Regions from separate parts of the Priestia sp. FSL P4-0332 genome, predicted to be linked through region 1. Evidence: riboswitches for the same ligand, from Rfam matches in the RefSeq annotation. Region 1 holds a riboswitch; the other holds the start of a gene.
The links. A riboswitch is a leader RNA that binds a small molecule or an ion and turns the genes downstream of it on or off. The one in region 1 is predicted to bind S-adenosylmethionine.

Region 1 (8,245 bases):
GAATAAGGGGTAAAAAGCAAAGAAAAAAGTACGAGCATACTTTTCTTATCAGGTATGGCCGTAATGTATGATAAAATAAGGGAAAAATCAAATGGAGTTTGAGTCGACCATGTACACATTTAAGGATGCATATCATAATCAAGTATTTTTATCATTTGAAAAAAATCCATTCTCGAAAACTCCACGTCATGTTTGGGTCGTATGCAGGTATGAAAATCAATGGTTGCTAACGAATCACTCAAAACGAGGTTTAGAATTTCCCGGAGGAAAACTAGAAGGCAATGAAGTACCAGAAGAAGCAGCGGTTCGAGAAGTATTTGAAGAAACAGGCGGAGAAGTCTCTTCTTTAACTTATATTGGTCAGTACAAAGTAGTAAGTAAAGGAAAGACTATTATTAAAAACATTTATTTTGCTACTATTGGAAATGTAATTAAAAAAGAAGACTACATGGAAACAGATGGTCCAGTAATGATTGATGAACTACCTTCGGGTATTCAACAAGATGATGCATACAGCTTCATCATGAAAGATAATGTTTTACAATATGTAATGAAATATGTAAAGCGAACATTTTTGTAAAAGCATCGTATTAATAAAAATCCCCCCGTTTGTACGGGGGGATTTTTTATGAGCGTCGGATCAATTTCTTTTCTAAATAAGCAACGCCTTGGTACATAATCGTAGCGAAAATGGCAATTAATAATAAGCTGAGAAGAACAAGAGTAAAGTTGAAAACTTGGAAACCATAAATAATCATATATCCAAGCCCTTTTGAAGAAACTAAAAATTCTCCTACGATGACGCCTACCCAAGATAAGCCGACATTTACTTTAAATGTGGAAATAATGGCAGGCATGGAAGCTGGCAGAATTGCTTCTTTAAAACAGCGGGTTTTCGTTGCACCGAAGCTTTTTAGTAATTTAATATAGTTTGGATCAACTTCTTTAAAGGCTGTGTAAACGACGATGGATGTAATAATAACGGATATAATCGCTCCCATCGTTAAAATTGAGAAAAATCCTGGACCGATCGCTACTATTAAAATAGGGCCCAGCGCTACTTTGGGCATGGCGTTTAAAATAACGAGGTAAGGGTCTAATATGTTTGCAAGCCTAGTTGAATACCAAAGGGCCGTTGCAAGTAAAATACCTAGCAATGTGCCTAGAATGAAGCCAAGAACCGTTTCAAATAATGTAAAACCAATATGTTCTGCTAGCGAGCCGTCGGCAAGTTTAATTAAAAATAAATGCCATACTTTAGTAGGGGAACTGAAAATTAAAGGATCAATCCACTTTAAACGAGAAGCTAGTTCCCAGAAGCTAAAAAAGGCTAAGAAAATGACCATCTGTACGCTCAGTACTAATCGTTTTTCGCCGCGAACCTTGCGAAGGTAGCTTTCGTGAAGAGTATTTAGGGAGCTAGTGGGTTTCAAGTTGATCAAGCTCCTTCCATATGTCCATAAATAAATCGTTATAGACAGGGTGCTGGCGTGCTTCAAACGGAGAAAGGGTTCGTAAAATAGAAGGAACCGTAAATATTTTTGCGATTTTCCCCGGCTTGGCTGAGAATAAAAAGATTCGGCTGCTCATAGCAATGGCTTCGCCGATATCGTGCGTGACCAAAACGGCCGTTTTTTGATAGGTCATCAGCGTTTTGGAGACAAGTTCTTCAAGCTTGAGTTTTGTTTGAAAATCGAGTGCTGAAAAAGGTTCGTCTAAGAGTAAAATAGCGGGGTCAATAGCAAGTGTTCGAACTAAAGCGACGCGTTGTCTCATGCCTCCGGATAACTGGTGCGGATATAGGCTATCTACGCCTTGTAAACCGATTTCTTTTAGAAGTAACAAAGCTTTCTTCTCTGTTTCATCTGTTAGCTGGCCGCGAATTTCAAGACCAAGTAAAATATTTTCTTTAATGGTTTTCCACGGAAACAAATAATCTTGTTGAAGCATATAACCGATGTTTGGGACTGATGTTCCGATATTTTCACCGTCTATTGTGACAGAGCCGGACGATGGTTCAATCAAGCCGGCAATAATCGATAGAAGCGTCGTTTTTCCACATCCGCTTGGGCCGAGAAAGGAAACAAATTCTCCTTCTTCAATAGACAAATTAATATGTTCAAGTGCAGTGGTAGCAGACTTTGTCGTAAGATACATATGCTGAACATCTTGAATGTGAAGTTTTGTCATATTACTCACTCATTGCATCTTTTGCGAATTTTGTGTTGACTAGCTTGCTGTGATCGATGTGTCTTGGAAGTTCTCCAGATTCGTCCATGATTTTTTGTAAATGATCCCACTCTTTTTGATCTAATAAAGGGTTAGTTGCAAAGGATTTTTGGGATTTATAGCGGTCAATAACAGTTTTCAGCGTTTCTTTAGGTGTATCTTCAAAATACGGTGCAACCACTTCAGCAATTTCATCTGTGTTATGTGTATTCACCCATTTTTGTGCTTTGTAAATAGCTCGAGTAAATTTAGCCGCTGCTTCAGGGTTATCTTTTAAATAGCTTTCTTTGGCCATAAATGTTGTATAAGGAACTGTTCCTGATTCTTTTCCGAAGGAAGCAACGATATGTCCTTTTCCTTGTTGCTCTAAAATACTAGCCGTTGGCTCAAATAATTGAACGTAATCTCCAGTGCCAGAAGCAAAAGCATTCGCAACGTTAGCAAAATCAATGTTTTGAACGAGTTTTACATCTTTTTTAGGATCAATATTATGCTGTTTCAACACATATTCCCCTACCATTTGCGGCATGCCGCCTTTGCGTTGACCAAGAAACGTTTTGCCTTTAAGCTGATCCCATGAGAAGTGATTGACTTTTTTACGCGCTACTAGAAATGTTCCGTCGGTTTGGGTTAGTTGTGCAAAGTTGATGACGGGATCACTAGACCCCTGTGCATATACGTAGATTGAAGTTTCCGAGCCGACTAGAGCGACGTCGATGCCGTCAGATAAAAGTGAAGTCATTGTCTTATCTCCGCCCCACGTTGTTTTTAAATCTACCTTTAGTCCTTCTTCTTCAAAAAAGCCTTTTGAAATAGCGACGTACTGGGGAGCATAAAAGATAGAGCGAGTTACTTCGCCAACACGAACCGTTTGTACAGATGTTGTTTTGCTGCAGCTAATTAGTGGAATGAGTAAAATCATAATAGCAAGCAAAGAAAAAAGCCATTTGATTGGTTTCATAAAGCAAACCTCCTTAAAATAATAAAATATTTTATGATAATGTATGTAAAGAAGTGGAAGAAGGTGAGTGCCTATATAACTATGTGTAAAATCAACGAAGTAGTAGTCAACAATTGAAAGTACACCTTAGCGGGAGAAAGCAGGCTAGTTATATAAAGAATGGAGGAAAAAAATGAAAGATGGAACAATTCTTCATAAACAGCGTTTCCCATCATCAAACCCTCGCGTGGCGCTGTGGGTGATTACATATGCATGTCAAGGGCTTAAGATTAAAGGAATGCTCGCAGAGCCAAAAGAAAAAGGAATGTATGACGGCTTTTTATACTTAAGGGGAGGTATTAAGAACGTAGGAACGGTTCGTCCTGCTCGACTCATTCAATTTGCTTCTCAAGGTTTTATTGTGATGGCTCCGTTCTATAGGGGAAATCAAGGAGGCGAAGGAAACGAAGATTTTGCGGGAGATGATCGTTACGATGCTTTTGCTGCTTACGATTTACTGAAACAGCTCCCTAACGTCTACCATGACCGCATTCATATTTTTGGGTTTTCAAGAGGGGGAGTGATGGCTTTACTCACAGCCATTGAAAAAAACGACAGCCGTTCTCTTGTGTTATGGGGAGGCGTCACGGATATGGTGCTGACATATGAAGAAAGAGAAGATTTAAGAAGAATGATGAAGCGGGTGATTGGAGGAACGCCTTCTAAATATCCTGAAAGATACGAATGGAGGACACCTTTGCATCGTGCTCATCTCGTCGAGCCGCCGGTCTTGCTTATTCATGGTTTAGAAGATAAAAACGTGTCGATTGATCATTCCTATCAGCTCGAATCTAAACTAAAGAAGTCCAATAAAAAAGTTACCAGCTGGTACTTCGAAAACTTTCCACATGCTTTTCCACCAAAAGAAAACCGAGAAACGGTGAAGAAGTTAACGAAGTGGATGAAAGCGCAATAAAAGATATGCTACGATAGAGAAAACAAGTAGAATAACAGTGAGGAGTGAGAAAAAATGGGGATGCCGCTAGAATTAAATACAATGATTGTGACAAAAGGCAACGAAAAGCGTGTAACGGATAACATTTTTCAAATTGAGAAAAAAGGATATCGCTTGTATCCGTTAGATATTCCATTAAACATTCACAAAACGAAAAATGGAGAATGTATTGGAACTGCTGTTGTGCGTAAGGTAGAAATGGAGCAGGAAAAAACCATTGTCACATATGAACTGACAAAATTACATTCGACTAACTAAAAAACCGATCGTCTTATAGACGATCGGTTTTTTATTAGACTCTAGGTCCGCCTAATGTTGAAATGTCAGATGCTACATCATTAAAACGCTTGAAATTAGCTTTGAATTTAGCAGCAAGCTCAGTTGCCTTTTGGTTATAAGCTGTCGCATCGTTCCATGCTTTAGAAGGCTGAAGCACTTCATCAGGAACTCCCGGAACATGAGTTGGAATCGATAAACCAAAAATAGCATCTGTTACTGTTTCGGTATTAGCTAGTTCTCCTTCAAGGGCTGCTTGAACCATAGCTCGAGTGTAACTTAACTTCATTCGTTCGCCCACGCCGTATTCACCGCCGGTCCATCCAGTATTTACAAGGTATACATTTACATTATGTTCATCGATTTTCTTTCCTAGCATTTCTGCATAAGTTGTTGGAGCAAGGGGTAAGAAAGGCTCACCAAAGCATGTAGAGAAAGTAGCCTGTGGCGATGTTACGCCGCGCTCTGTTCCAGCTAACTTACTAGTGTATCCGCTCAGAAAATGGTACATCGCTTGTTCTTTTGTAAGCTTGCTGATTGGAGGCAAGACGCCGAAGGCATCAGCAGTTAAAAAGACAATAGCTGTAGGGTGCCCAGCAACGCTTGGCAATACCGTATTATCAATAGAGTCAATTGAATAAGCGGCACGAGTATTCTCTGTTAAACTATTATCATTGTAATCTGCTACTTTCGTATTTTGATTTAACACTACATTTTCCAGTACGGCGCCGAAGCGAATTGCATTGAAAATTTGCGGTTCTTTTTCTTCGGAAAGCTGAATGCACTTCGCGTAGCATCCTCCTTCAATATTAAATACACCAGAGCTTGACCAACCGTGCTCGTCATCTCCGATTAAACGACGGTTTGCATCAGCAGAAAGCGTTGTTTTACCCGTTCCAGATAAACCAAAGAATAATGCAACGTCACCTTCTTCTCCTACGTTAGCAGAACAGTGCATGGATAGAATATTGTTTTGAGGAAGCAAGAAGTTCATCACTGAGAAAATAGATTTTTTCATTTCACCAGCGTATTCAGTTCCTCCAATTAGCACGATGCGTCGCTCTAACGAAAGAATAATGAAGGTTTCAGAATTCGTCCCGTCTGTTTCAGGATCAGCTTTGAACGTTGGAGCTGCTACAATTGTAAACGGCTTCACATCATCATTTGTTTTTTGTTCGGCTGAAGGGCGAATGAATAACTGCTGAGCGAATAGGTTATGCCATGCAAATTCATTAACTACTTGAATTGGTAACTGATACTTTTTATCAGCTCCAGCATATCCATTAAAAACAAAAAGTTCATCCTGCTTCTTTAAGTGGGTTAAGACTTTTTTGTATAGCGCATCGAATCGCTGAGCAGAAATTGGCTGATTGACAGGTCCCCATTCAACCGTTTTTGAAGACACAGCATCGCTTACAATAAATTTATCTAAAGGAGAGCGACCTGTATATTTTCCGGTTTCGACTGACACAGCACCTGTAGAAGTCAGCGTTCCTTCGCGTCGAGCTAGAATTTTTTCAACAAGTTGTGGAACAGATAATTGGTGTTTTGTTGTTTTTAATTGAAGCAAACCATTTAATTCGATAGACATATCAACAGTACTCATGTGCACTACCTTCCTTTTTTAGCTATTATTTATTCATTAATGTTTGAAATTTATAATTAGTATAACACATTTATTTAATTATTCTATACTATTTAACTAAAAATGTTTGTTTATTATAAAAAAATGTACGTTATACCTATTTTAGACACATGTATATGTGATAGGAGCAAAAAAAGTGAAGCTATTTTAAGTGAAAGCCTCATTTTGATCTGTCTTATTAACTAAACTTAGTGATGATTCTTAATAAGATGTACTATTTCGGAATTTGAGTATGTTACATTAAAACAGATTCAAACATAAAGAGATGATTTCCATTTGAATGTTGTTGACAGTGAAGCGCTTTTTCATGTATTATATGTCCTTGAACGGATACTCTCTTATCCCGAGCTGGTGGAGGGACAGGCCCTATGAAACCCAGCAACCATCGTCATTTTTTTGTGTAGACGATAAGGTGCTAACCTGATGCAAGGGCACAACCTTGATCGATAAGAGTGAAAGGCTTATGTAGAATTTGATACCTTTCCTCGATACAAGGAAAGGTTTTTTTATATTTTTTAACGTGTAGTGAAAATAAGGGAATGAGTACCGTATCACAATGTATCGTATTTATAAGGAGGAAAACTGATGTCAACACAACGTCGTCTGTTCACGTCAGAATCTGTTACAGAGGGACATCCCGATAAAATTTGTGACCAAATTTCTGACTCAATTCTTGATGCTATCCTAGCAAAGGATCCAAATGCTCGTGTTGCTTGTGAAACAAGCGTAACAACTGGTTTAGTTTTAGTAAGTGGTGAAATTACAACTTCTACTTACGTGGATATTCCTAAAACAGTTCGTGAAACAATTAAAGGAATTGGCTATACTCGTGCAAAATACGGATTTGATGCTGAAACTTGTGCAGTATTAACATCTATCGACGAGCAGTCAGCTGATATCGCTGCTGGTGTAGACCAAGCGTTAGAAGCACGTGAAGGTCAAATGTCAGATGAAGAAATCGAAGCAATCGGAGCTGGAGACCAAGGGTTAATGTTTGGTTATGCATGTAACGAAACAAAAGAATTAATGCCTCTTCCAATTTCATTAGCTCATAAACTTGCTCGCCGTCTAACAGAAGTACGTAAAGAAGAAATTCTTCCTTACCTTCGCCCGGATGGTAAAACACAAGTAACAGTTGAATATGATGAAAACAACAAACCTGTTCGCATCGATACAATTGTTATTTCAACCCAGCATCACCCAGAAGTAACGTTAGAGCAAATTCAACGTAACTTAAAAGAATATGTTATTAATCCAGTTGTTCCAAACGAGTTAATTGATGAAAATACAAAGTATTTCATTAACCCAACAGGACGTTTCGTAATCGGCGGTCCTCAAGGAGATGCTGGTTTAACTGGTCGTAAAATTATCGTTGATACTTACGGCGGATATGCTCGTCACGGCGGCGGTGCATTCTCTGGTAAGGACGCAACAAAAGTAGACCGTTCAGCAGCTTATGCAGCTCGTTATGTTGCGAAAAACATTGTAGCAGCTGATCTTGCTGATAAATGTGAAGTACAACTAGCATATGCAATTGGTGTTGCACAACCAGTATCTATTTCAATTGATACATTCGGTACAGGAAAAGTTTCTGAAGAAGTACTAGTAGACGTAGTACGCAAAAACTTTGACCTACGTCCAGCAGGCATCATTAAAATGCTTGATTTACGTCGCCCAATTTATAAGCAAACAGCAGCTTACGGCCACTTTGGTCGTACGGATGTGGAGCTTCCTTGGGAGTTCACAGACAAAGCGGAAGCATTAAAAACTCAAGCTTTAGCTAAATAATAAAAAAATCTCCGTGAAAACGGAGATTTTTTTATGCCCATTGAATACCTGCAGCAGATTTTTCTACGACACTTTCATATTCTGAAAGCAAATGCTGAAAAATGGCGTCCCATGATTGAGTAAGAGCGTATTGTCTCGCTGCATGGCCAAAGTGAAGACGCTGATGCAAATCATCGAGTAAATCTGTAATAGCCGAACTGAATTCTTCTAAGGAGTGAGGTTTGCAAAGGTAGCCGTTTCGCCCGTGCTGAACCATCTGTTTAACTCCTCCTGCATTTGCTGCCACTACAGGAGTTCCAGAAGCAAGAGATTCCAGTACAACATTTCCGAAGGTTTCTGTTTCTGAAGGAAA
Region 2 (8,245 bases), 2.5 Mb from region 1:
ATGATGATTTAGCACCCGGGATACAGTCGAAACAGATACACCCGCTTTTTTTGCGATATCTCGGATATTTGTCATGTTTTCACCTTTTTCTCTTGCGCTGAAACGCGTTTCATACTTTATTCTCATTATAAAGTGAAACAGCAAGAAGCTAAACCCGTTACCATCGTGTTTTTATTCATTTACGTAAGGAGGTCATTTCATGGGTATTTTATTATTTATTTTATTATGCGGAATTGAAATTGGAGGAGCGGCTTATGCACTTAAACAAAATGAGACGCTTTGGAAGGAGTTAGATGAAGAAAAGCCGACTGATTTTTTCAAACAGTAAAAAACCCTTAAAAAGAACATTCTTTTTAAGGGTTTCATATTACGCAGCTTCTTTAGATGACTTAGACTTTTTATTTAAACGAGGAAATCCAATTACAATCGCAATGATTCCGCAAACCGCTGTTAACATTGGATAGAATGTAAATGGAATAATCTCAATCGGTGAAACTTTAGCAAACCCTGCTGCGAGAAGCATTTGTGCGCCGTAAGGGATAAGCCCTTGAACGCTGCATGAAAACAAGTCCAGCAGACTGGCTGATTTACGATTATCAATTGAATACTTATCAGAGATTTCTTTTGCTAACGGACCTGCTGTAATAATTGAAATCGTGTTATTAGCCGTCGCTAAATTAGTTAAACTTACCAGTCCGGCGATGCTGAATTCTCCGCCTTTTTTTGTTTGAATGCGTCGTGTTAATAAATTCAATAAGAACTGAATACCGCCATTATAGCGAATAAGCTCAACCATTCCGCCAATTAACAGAGATAAAATAATTAACTCTGACATTCCGCCAATACCTTCTGTCACAGTTTTAGCAAGAGAAGAAAGCGTGTAGCTTCCGTCAGCTAATCCAATCACGCCGGCTAGCACAATTCCTCCGGTTAAAATGCTTAATACGTTTGCACCAAATACTGCAGCAATGAGTACGCCGATATAAGGCAAGATTTTAAACCAGCTGAAATCTTTAATTTCTACTGATGACGTGTTTCCTAGCGTCATTACAAGCAATAGAATCACTGTAACAATCGCTGCAGGAAGTACGATAAAAAAGTTTACTTTCAATTTATCTGTCATATTTGTTTTTTGCGTACGAACTGCCGCAATGGTTGTATCAGAGACAACAGATAAATTATCACCAAACATTGCACCGCCAATCACACCGGCTATTGCCAATGTAACAGAAACATGCGCTTGCTCACTGATTCCTACAGCGATAGGTCCCAGCGCAGCAATTGTTCCCATTGATGTTCCCATCGAAATTGAAATGAATGCGCCAATAACAAAGATTCCTGCTACGACTAAGCTTTGCGGAAGCACAGAAAGCGCTAAGTTTACCGTTGAATCCACAGCTCCCATGCCTTTAGCGACTTCAGAAAAAGCACCTGCTAAAATAAAAATAAGCACCATAATAATGATATCAGGATGTCCTGCTCCTTTAGCAAAACGCTCCACTTTTACATTAAGTGAATCTTTGCGGTTCATAGCCAGCGCCACAATGGCTGCAATGATAATGGCTACTAATACAGGCAGCTTATAAAAGTCTCCCGTTATAATTCCTGATCCGACAAACAGGACTAAAAAGACGCCCAGCGGTAACAGCGCCCAGCCGTTTCCTTTTTGTTGTTCCATTCTTAACACCTCTTGTTTACGTAATAAAAAAAGACCTCTTCTTATTGATAAGAAGAGGTCTCTTATTTTGTATCATAAGATTACCCTTCTCATCTTCCAAACGAAACATCGTCTGCTGGATTTGGCACCGCACTGCGTACAGCCAGTTGCCGAGACATCATAGGGCCAGTCCCTCCGTCTCTCTTGATAAGAAGTTTATAGTTGTTTTAAAAATAGTCTTTCACTACTGTAATCTCTTTTTATTTAATTGTCAAATGCTATTTCAGAAAAATATATAGTGCGAAAATTCTCACATCAATTAGCTACGTCTCGTTTTAAAAACGCTGCCCAAGCTACGCCCATAAAGAAGACAAAATGCGCGACTAAGACGAAGATTGAAAATGGAATCGTCATGCCGTCAAACATCGTCTTCATTCCGTCCATATACTGCACAAAGTTTGTGTTGGCGAACAGTAAAAATTTCCCCCACCATAAACCAAACTCTGATACTAGTCCTGTTACAGCTTTTGCCCCGATACTTACGACAATAGCTAGACTTGAAGCAAGCGCGCTGTTTCTAAATAAAGACGACAGCATGAATGCGAACGTCATCATCATAAACGTTTCCATATACGCACTATCATACGTAAGCGTAATGTTTTTAAGCAGCTGCGCATCTCCTTCTAGACTGGTAAAGCCAAAGAACAATGCTCCCCATACAAACGAAAAAAGCAAATAGCTCAGTAAATAATACAAGCTAATTAAAATGAGGGTTAGGTACTTGGATGCTAAAATCGTTGAACGTCTAGCAGGACGAATTAAAAGAAACTTAATGGTACCTGCTTCAAACTCTTTTGCAACCATTGACCCTCCAACAGCAAGAGCAAAAAATTGAACAAGAATGAGCATACCTGAACTAAATGACAGGAAGTTCAAAATGTTGTCTTCTGTTCCTGCACTGTTTGCTACTTTCTTCATTAAAAGAGCCATACAAAGAGTTAAAATACCGATTGTAATAAACGTGACTTTTGTACTTCTTTTATGAAACCATTTCATATGTTCATTTTGAATTAACTTAAGCATGGTGCTCTCCTTCCGTAACGGACATAAACGAATCTTCAAGCGTCTCATACACAGGAGTGATTCGGTAGACTAAAATATTGCTGTCCACTAATTTTTTATTCACAGCTGGAATTTGTTCTTTTACAATCGCCACGTCGATACTATGTGATCTCATCGTTACTTCAAATTCTTGTGATAAAAGATCCGCTGCTTTTTGCGCATCAGACACTTCAAATTCTACGTACATTCCTTGATCTTGACGATTTGGAGATAGATCTTGAATGGCTTTTAACTCACCGTCTTGAATAATGCCAACGCGGTCACATAGTGCTTCTACTTCTTTTAATAAGTGGCTCGCGATTAAGATTGAAATTCCTTCTTCCCTGCAAAGCGTTTGTAAATATGTACGAAATTCTCTCATTCCCGCTGGGTCTAGACCATTTGTTGGTTCGTCTAATAAAAGCAATGCAGGCTTATGTAAAATAGCTTGAGCCACTCCTAAACGCTGTCTCATCCCAAGAGAATACGTCTTCACTTTTGCATGAATGCTGTTTTCAAGCTTTACTAAAGCAATCACTTCATCCAAGCGTTCTGATGTGATCCCTTCATGCATATTCGCAAAGTGTTTTAAATTTTGATAGCCCGTCAGATAATCATAAAACTCAGGGTTTTCAATAATCGCTCCAATTGATTTCATAGCTGATGTAAACTGTTCTTTTAAAGGAAAGCCGTTAACGGTAATCGTGCCCTCTGTTTCTTTAATGAGTCCTACGACGGTACGAATTAGCGTTGTCTTTCCAGAACCATTTGGACCAAGCAATCCGAAAATCTCACCGCGCTCAACCGATAAGGATACATCATGCAAAATGGTTTTCTTCCCAATTACTTTACTGACATGATCTACTTGTAGCACTGTTTCTGTCATCATGTACATCCTTTCTTTAATTAGCAATACGCCTTCTATTGTTTCTCTTTTTTAGCTATTTGTCTACTATAACCTTATTTTTGGAAAAGTAGCCCATTCAAATCATTCGTATTATCCGCTTACATTTGATAAAATAAAACAAACTTTAGTTAGAGGAGGACTTCTACATAATGAACTTAACCGTATACCTTGCCGGGCAAATTCACGATAATTGGCGGGACGAAATTAAAAACCAAGCAGAACAATTAAACCTTCCCCTTACCTTTGTCGGTCCCATGACAGACCATGACCGCTCCGACAACATTGGAGAAGAAATTTTAGGAAAACAGCCTAACGCTGTCTTAAAAGATGAAGCTGCTTCTCAAATTAATAATTTACGTACGCAGGTGCTCCTTAAAAAATCTGATGTGGTTATTGCTTTATTTGGCGAAAAATACAAGCAGTGGAACAGCGCAATGGATGCGGCAACAGCCATTGCATTAGATAAACCGTTAATTTTGGTTCGCCCTGAAAAACTGCATCACCCGCTTAAAGAACTGTCAAACAAAGCGCAGGTTGTAGTCGAAACGCCAGAACAGGCTCTTCAAGCATTAGCTTATATTTTTGAATAGCAAATAAGAGCTGTCGGTTCTGGACAGCTCTTATTTTTCATTTATCCCTCAAGCTCATTACTAGGGGAAATATTTTTTTAGCAAGCTCTAAGGCTATTTCCTTTTAGCTTCTTTCATTTTCAACATCAAAACAAGCAAAATTGTACTTAGCTACTCATTTTCTTGATCCTGACGTTCCATAATCTTTAATCATTAATTTTACATCATAGTTAATTGGAACTTCACTAAATGTTTGATCCCAATTGTCTTTAACCCTCATCCATACTCTGGGCCTCTTAATTCTCAATTGGTTTCCGAACCCGGCTACATCGACTTTATATTCTTTTTGCATTTTTTCTACCGTGTTTCTTACGAGGTGCTTCACTTTTTTTTCTGAGTTTTTTTGCACCTTATGTAAAAATTGATTTTCTAAAGGATTTCCTGAGACCACCCAATTTTCAGATAGCCTTCCCTCGGATTCAATATGCACATTGAAGGAGATGCTATTTCCTTTAACATGAGGTTCAATATGACTTTTCATGGATTCTATTTCGTATACAATCAGCTGACCGGTCTTTTTATCAAAGCTTTTCACTAGCCCGCCTTTCCCTTTTCCTGTGATCCAAGTCAGACCATCTAGTTCTTCTTCATTCAAAAAACCGATCATTTTGTTTGTTTTCCCTTTAATTATGGCAGCACCAGCAAATTTGATTTCCCCATTTGCCGATAATACATTTTGCAATAGAAAACTAGTCCCTGATTCAATATTGCTCTCTAATTTAATGAGCGAAGTGGGAGGTAAAATTCTTGTTGTTCGATAGGCATTTTCCACCATTCCAGCCAAACGAAATGCCGGGATCTCTCCTGCTGTCTTCGATTCTAGCCCGTCGCTAGCTCTCCCTTTACTAATAAGTACAAGACAGCTTGGTCTAATCTCATTATCACGAAGAAACTCATTCACTAATTTTCCTAAGCTATACGTTCTTGCAAGAGCCTCGCCAATAATAATTACTTTTAGATGTTGGCTGGCAATCGAAGTCTCTCTTCTCAATGATAATTCACGGGTCATTTGATGAATAGAATCTCCCGTTTCAGCCATATTCACGTAAGCCTTCTGCTGAGATCCTCCTTGGACAGTTGTTGAACTTGCCACTTGCGGGGTGATCAGTTGGTAGGTTGACGTAATCAAGTTCCTTTTGGGATACTCTTCTTGTTCATCAAATTCTTTTTCAGTCATGGACTTGTTAGCTTTATCAAGAGCCATACCTACTCCTAAACTTCGTTCTTCAATTTCATGACTGCTCCAACAGCCCGCCAGAGGAACGAGCAAAAAAACAGAAAGCAAAACCGATAAGAAGAACCGTACGTGATTAGAGGCTTGTCTCATACTTTTTCCCCTTTATTTTTGAAATGATAAGAAGCAGTACCGGTAAAAAGCCAAATAAAATCAGGGCAGCATTGCCAACCATATCTCCTAATTTAAATACATCATTGATATTTCTAGGAACCATGGAAATGAGATAAATAACCGGAAGCACACCATACATAAATGGATGGATATTTTTTTTGAAAAGCTGAGACAGTCCTAATGAAGCAGCGTAATGGTTAACAGTAAAAGAAGTAAACATTTGCATAATCCATACCACCAGCAACAAGGAATCAAAGCGTTCAAAGATTAACCCAGTTAATTCATAACTTCTTATCAAATCAAGCGTAGGCCACGTTCTCGTAACCACTCCACCCACTGAGAACGCTCCGATAACCATCACGACGGTAATAACATAAAGAAGCAAAGGAATCGCAGTACCAACTAGTACAGCTTTTACTGCTTTGTTTGGTTCTTTCATAAATGCCAATATTAAAAGCATGAATTCAGGCCCAGTAAACGCAAGAGCTGTTGTCCTTATCCCTTTTAACACCGGCGTAATACCTGAACCTAGTACCGGGCGCAGATTATCCACTTCAAATATTTTGATACTCATAAAGGCAACAAGTAAAAAAAGAATAACCGTAATAGGTAATATAATCTCAAATAGACGAGCAATTGGATTTATCCCTCCTCTGATTAGGTAGAGACTTGCCCACATAAAGGGCATAATAATAGCCCATTTAGGGGTTCCTTCCAGCAATAGATATCCTGTTACTTCTGCCAATGAACGAGCATGAAACCCACCAAGTACTAAAAAATAACCTATTATGAAGAAACTAAATAACTTGCCTATCCATTTCCCTACAATTTCTTGGCTGTATTGATAAAAGGTTTTTTCAGGGAAACGTTGACTTAATTTCACCATGATTACCCCTGCTATCATGGTGATTATCCCCCCTAAAATAACAGTTAGCCAAACATCTGGTGTTTTCACTTTTTCCGCAGCTGCCCGGGGCAAGGTAAGAATCCCTGTTCCAAGGATAAAGTTGGTAATAATAATAGTTGTTTGAGGCGTCGTAATACGATCTTTTGAATTTATCATTTCTAACGGCCCATTTCCTTTCATCATAAGCTACCCTTTTCGCAGAGGATCTTTGGTGTGCATCATCTTTGGACGTCGTTTCATCATCATCAGAGGCATACGGACTACCAAGTCTTTCCATTCACTTAAACGATAAGGAACAGCTGGACTCATATAAGGCACGCCGAAACTTTTTAGTTTCACTAAATGGCTCATCATAAAAAGAAAAAATAAGATGACGCCATATAATCCAAGTATGGCAGCACAAAGCATGGCTACAAAACGAAGAATACGCAATGTGATTCCTACACTATATTGCGGAATAGAAAACGATGAAATAGCAGTTAACGCCACTACAATCACCAAAATAGGGCTAACGATTCCTGCCTGCACCGCAGCTTCTCCAATGATTAACCCACCGACAATGCCCATTGCTGGACCAATTGGTTTCGGCAACCGGAGTCCGGCTTCTCTCAAAATTTCGATCGATAGTTCCATAAATAAGGCTTCGATAAGGGCGGGAAACGGAACACCAGATCTTGATCCTATAATAGAAATAGCTAACTTAGTCGGAATTAATCCTGGATGAAATGAAATAAACGCAATATACAAAGCCGGTGTAAAAAGGGAAAGAACCACTGCAATATAACGAAGAAAACGAATGAATGTACCGGGAATCCACCTTTCATAATAATCTTCCGGCGACTGTAACATCATGCTAAACGTAACGGGAGCAATCAAAGCAAAAGGCGTCCCGTCTAATAAAATGGCTACTCTCCCTTCCATCAAAGCAGCAATTACACGATCGGGACGCTCCGTATTCTGTACCTGAGGAAAGGGACTAAGGTAATTATCTTCAATGAGTTGTTCAACATATCCAGACTCCGGTACATTATCAAGGTCAATTTTTTTAATTCGTTTTTCTACTTCTTCAACTAGTTCTGGATCAACAATTTCCTTTATGTAAGCAACAATTAAATCTTTTTTGGAACGCTTTCCTACTTGAAATTTCACCAGCGACAAATTTTCAATATCTCCGCTTCCTCTTAATAAAGAAGTATTATCACTTAAAGATTCAGTGAAGCCTACTCTTGGCCCTCTCACTAATGCTTCTGATACGGGCTCTTCAATCGTCCTTGTTTTTAATTTGCTTGTACCAAGAATTAAGGCAAGTGATAACCCGTCAATTAAAAGAGCCGTAGATCCTGTTAAGACTTTTGATATTACTTCTTTAATAGAATGGACCTCTTCTACATCACTAATTGATAATACTTGGCTTTTAATACACTGTTTTGAAAGGCTTCCCTTTACGTAAAGCTGATCCTGTTGATATTCTTTTGAAAAATCAGCCATCAATGATGACAAAATATGTTTTTCAATAAGATCTTTATCTGAGAGCCCCTCTACAAAAATAATAGCTGCCTGAATGCCCGTGCGTCCTATAATAAACTCACGAAAATGAACGTCGGAATTATGACCAATTTCATTTTTAATTACTTCTAGAGTTAAAGCTAAATGATCCGTAACATGATTAGGTGAATCTTGATGTATAGATTCCTGT

Region 2: another riboswitch for S-adenosylmethionine. It lies ahead of MKY06_RS11385 (Na+/H+ antiporter NhaC family protein); the one in region 1 lies ahead of metK (methionine adenosyltransferase).

Annotation. Positions count from the first base shown of each region.
Region 1 covers NZ_JBBOUA010000001.1:4,727,711-4,735,955, reverse strand. Annotated here, with positions in the region: gene MKY06_RS24785 (hypothetical protein) at 1-6, shown strand, start outside; gene ytkD (RNA deprotection pyrophosphohydrolase) at 110-580, shown strand; gene MKY06_RS24775 (ABC transporter permease) at 627-1,433, opposite strand; gene MKY06_RS24770 (ABC transporter ATP-binding protein) at 1,420-2,190, opposite strand; gene MKY06_RS24765 (ABC transporter substrate-binding protein) at 2,192-3,190, opposite strand; gene MKY06_RS24760 (alpha/beta hydrolase family protein) at 3,363-4,145, shown strand; gene MKY06_RS24755 (DUF2584 domain-containing protein) at 4,200-4,442, shown strand; gene pckA (phosphoenolpyruvate carboxykinase (ATP)) at 4,477-6,066, opposite strand; SAM riboswitch class I at 6,441-6,558, shown strand; gene metK (methionine adenosyltransferase) at 6,691-7,893, shown strand; gene MKY06_RS24740 (glycosyltransferase family 4 protein) at 7,925-8,245, opposite strand, start outside.
Region 2 covers NZ_JBBOUA010000001.1:2,249,082-2,257,326, reverse strand. Annotated here, with positions in the region: gene MKY06_RS11395 (LacI family DNA-binding transcriptional regulator) at 1-75, opposite strand, end outside; gene MKY06_RS11390 (hypothetical protein) at 200-328, shown strand; gene MKY06_RS11385 (Na+/H+ antiporter NhaC family protein) at 368-1,678, opposite strand; SAM riboswitch class I at 1,765-1,871, opposite strand; gene MKY06_RS11380 (ABC transporter permease) at 1,973-2,740, opposite strand; gene MKY06_RS11375 (ABC transporter ATP-binding protein) at 2,733-3,644, opposite strand; gene MKY06_RS11370 (YtoQ family protein) at 3,815-4,255, shown strand; gene MKY06_RS11365 (Ger(x)C family spore germination protein) at 4,410-5,621, opposite strand; gene MKY06_RS11360 (spore germination protein) at 5,605-6,732, opposite strand; gene MKY06_RS11355 (spore germination protein) at 6,736-8,245, opposite strand, start outside.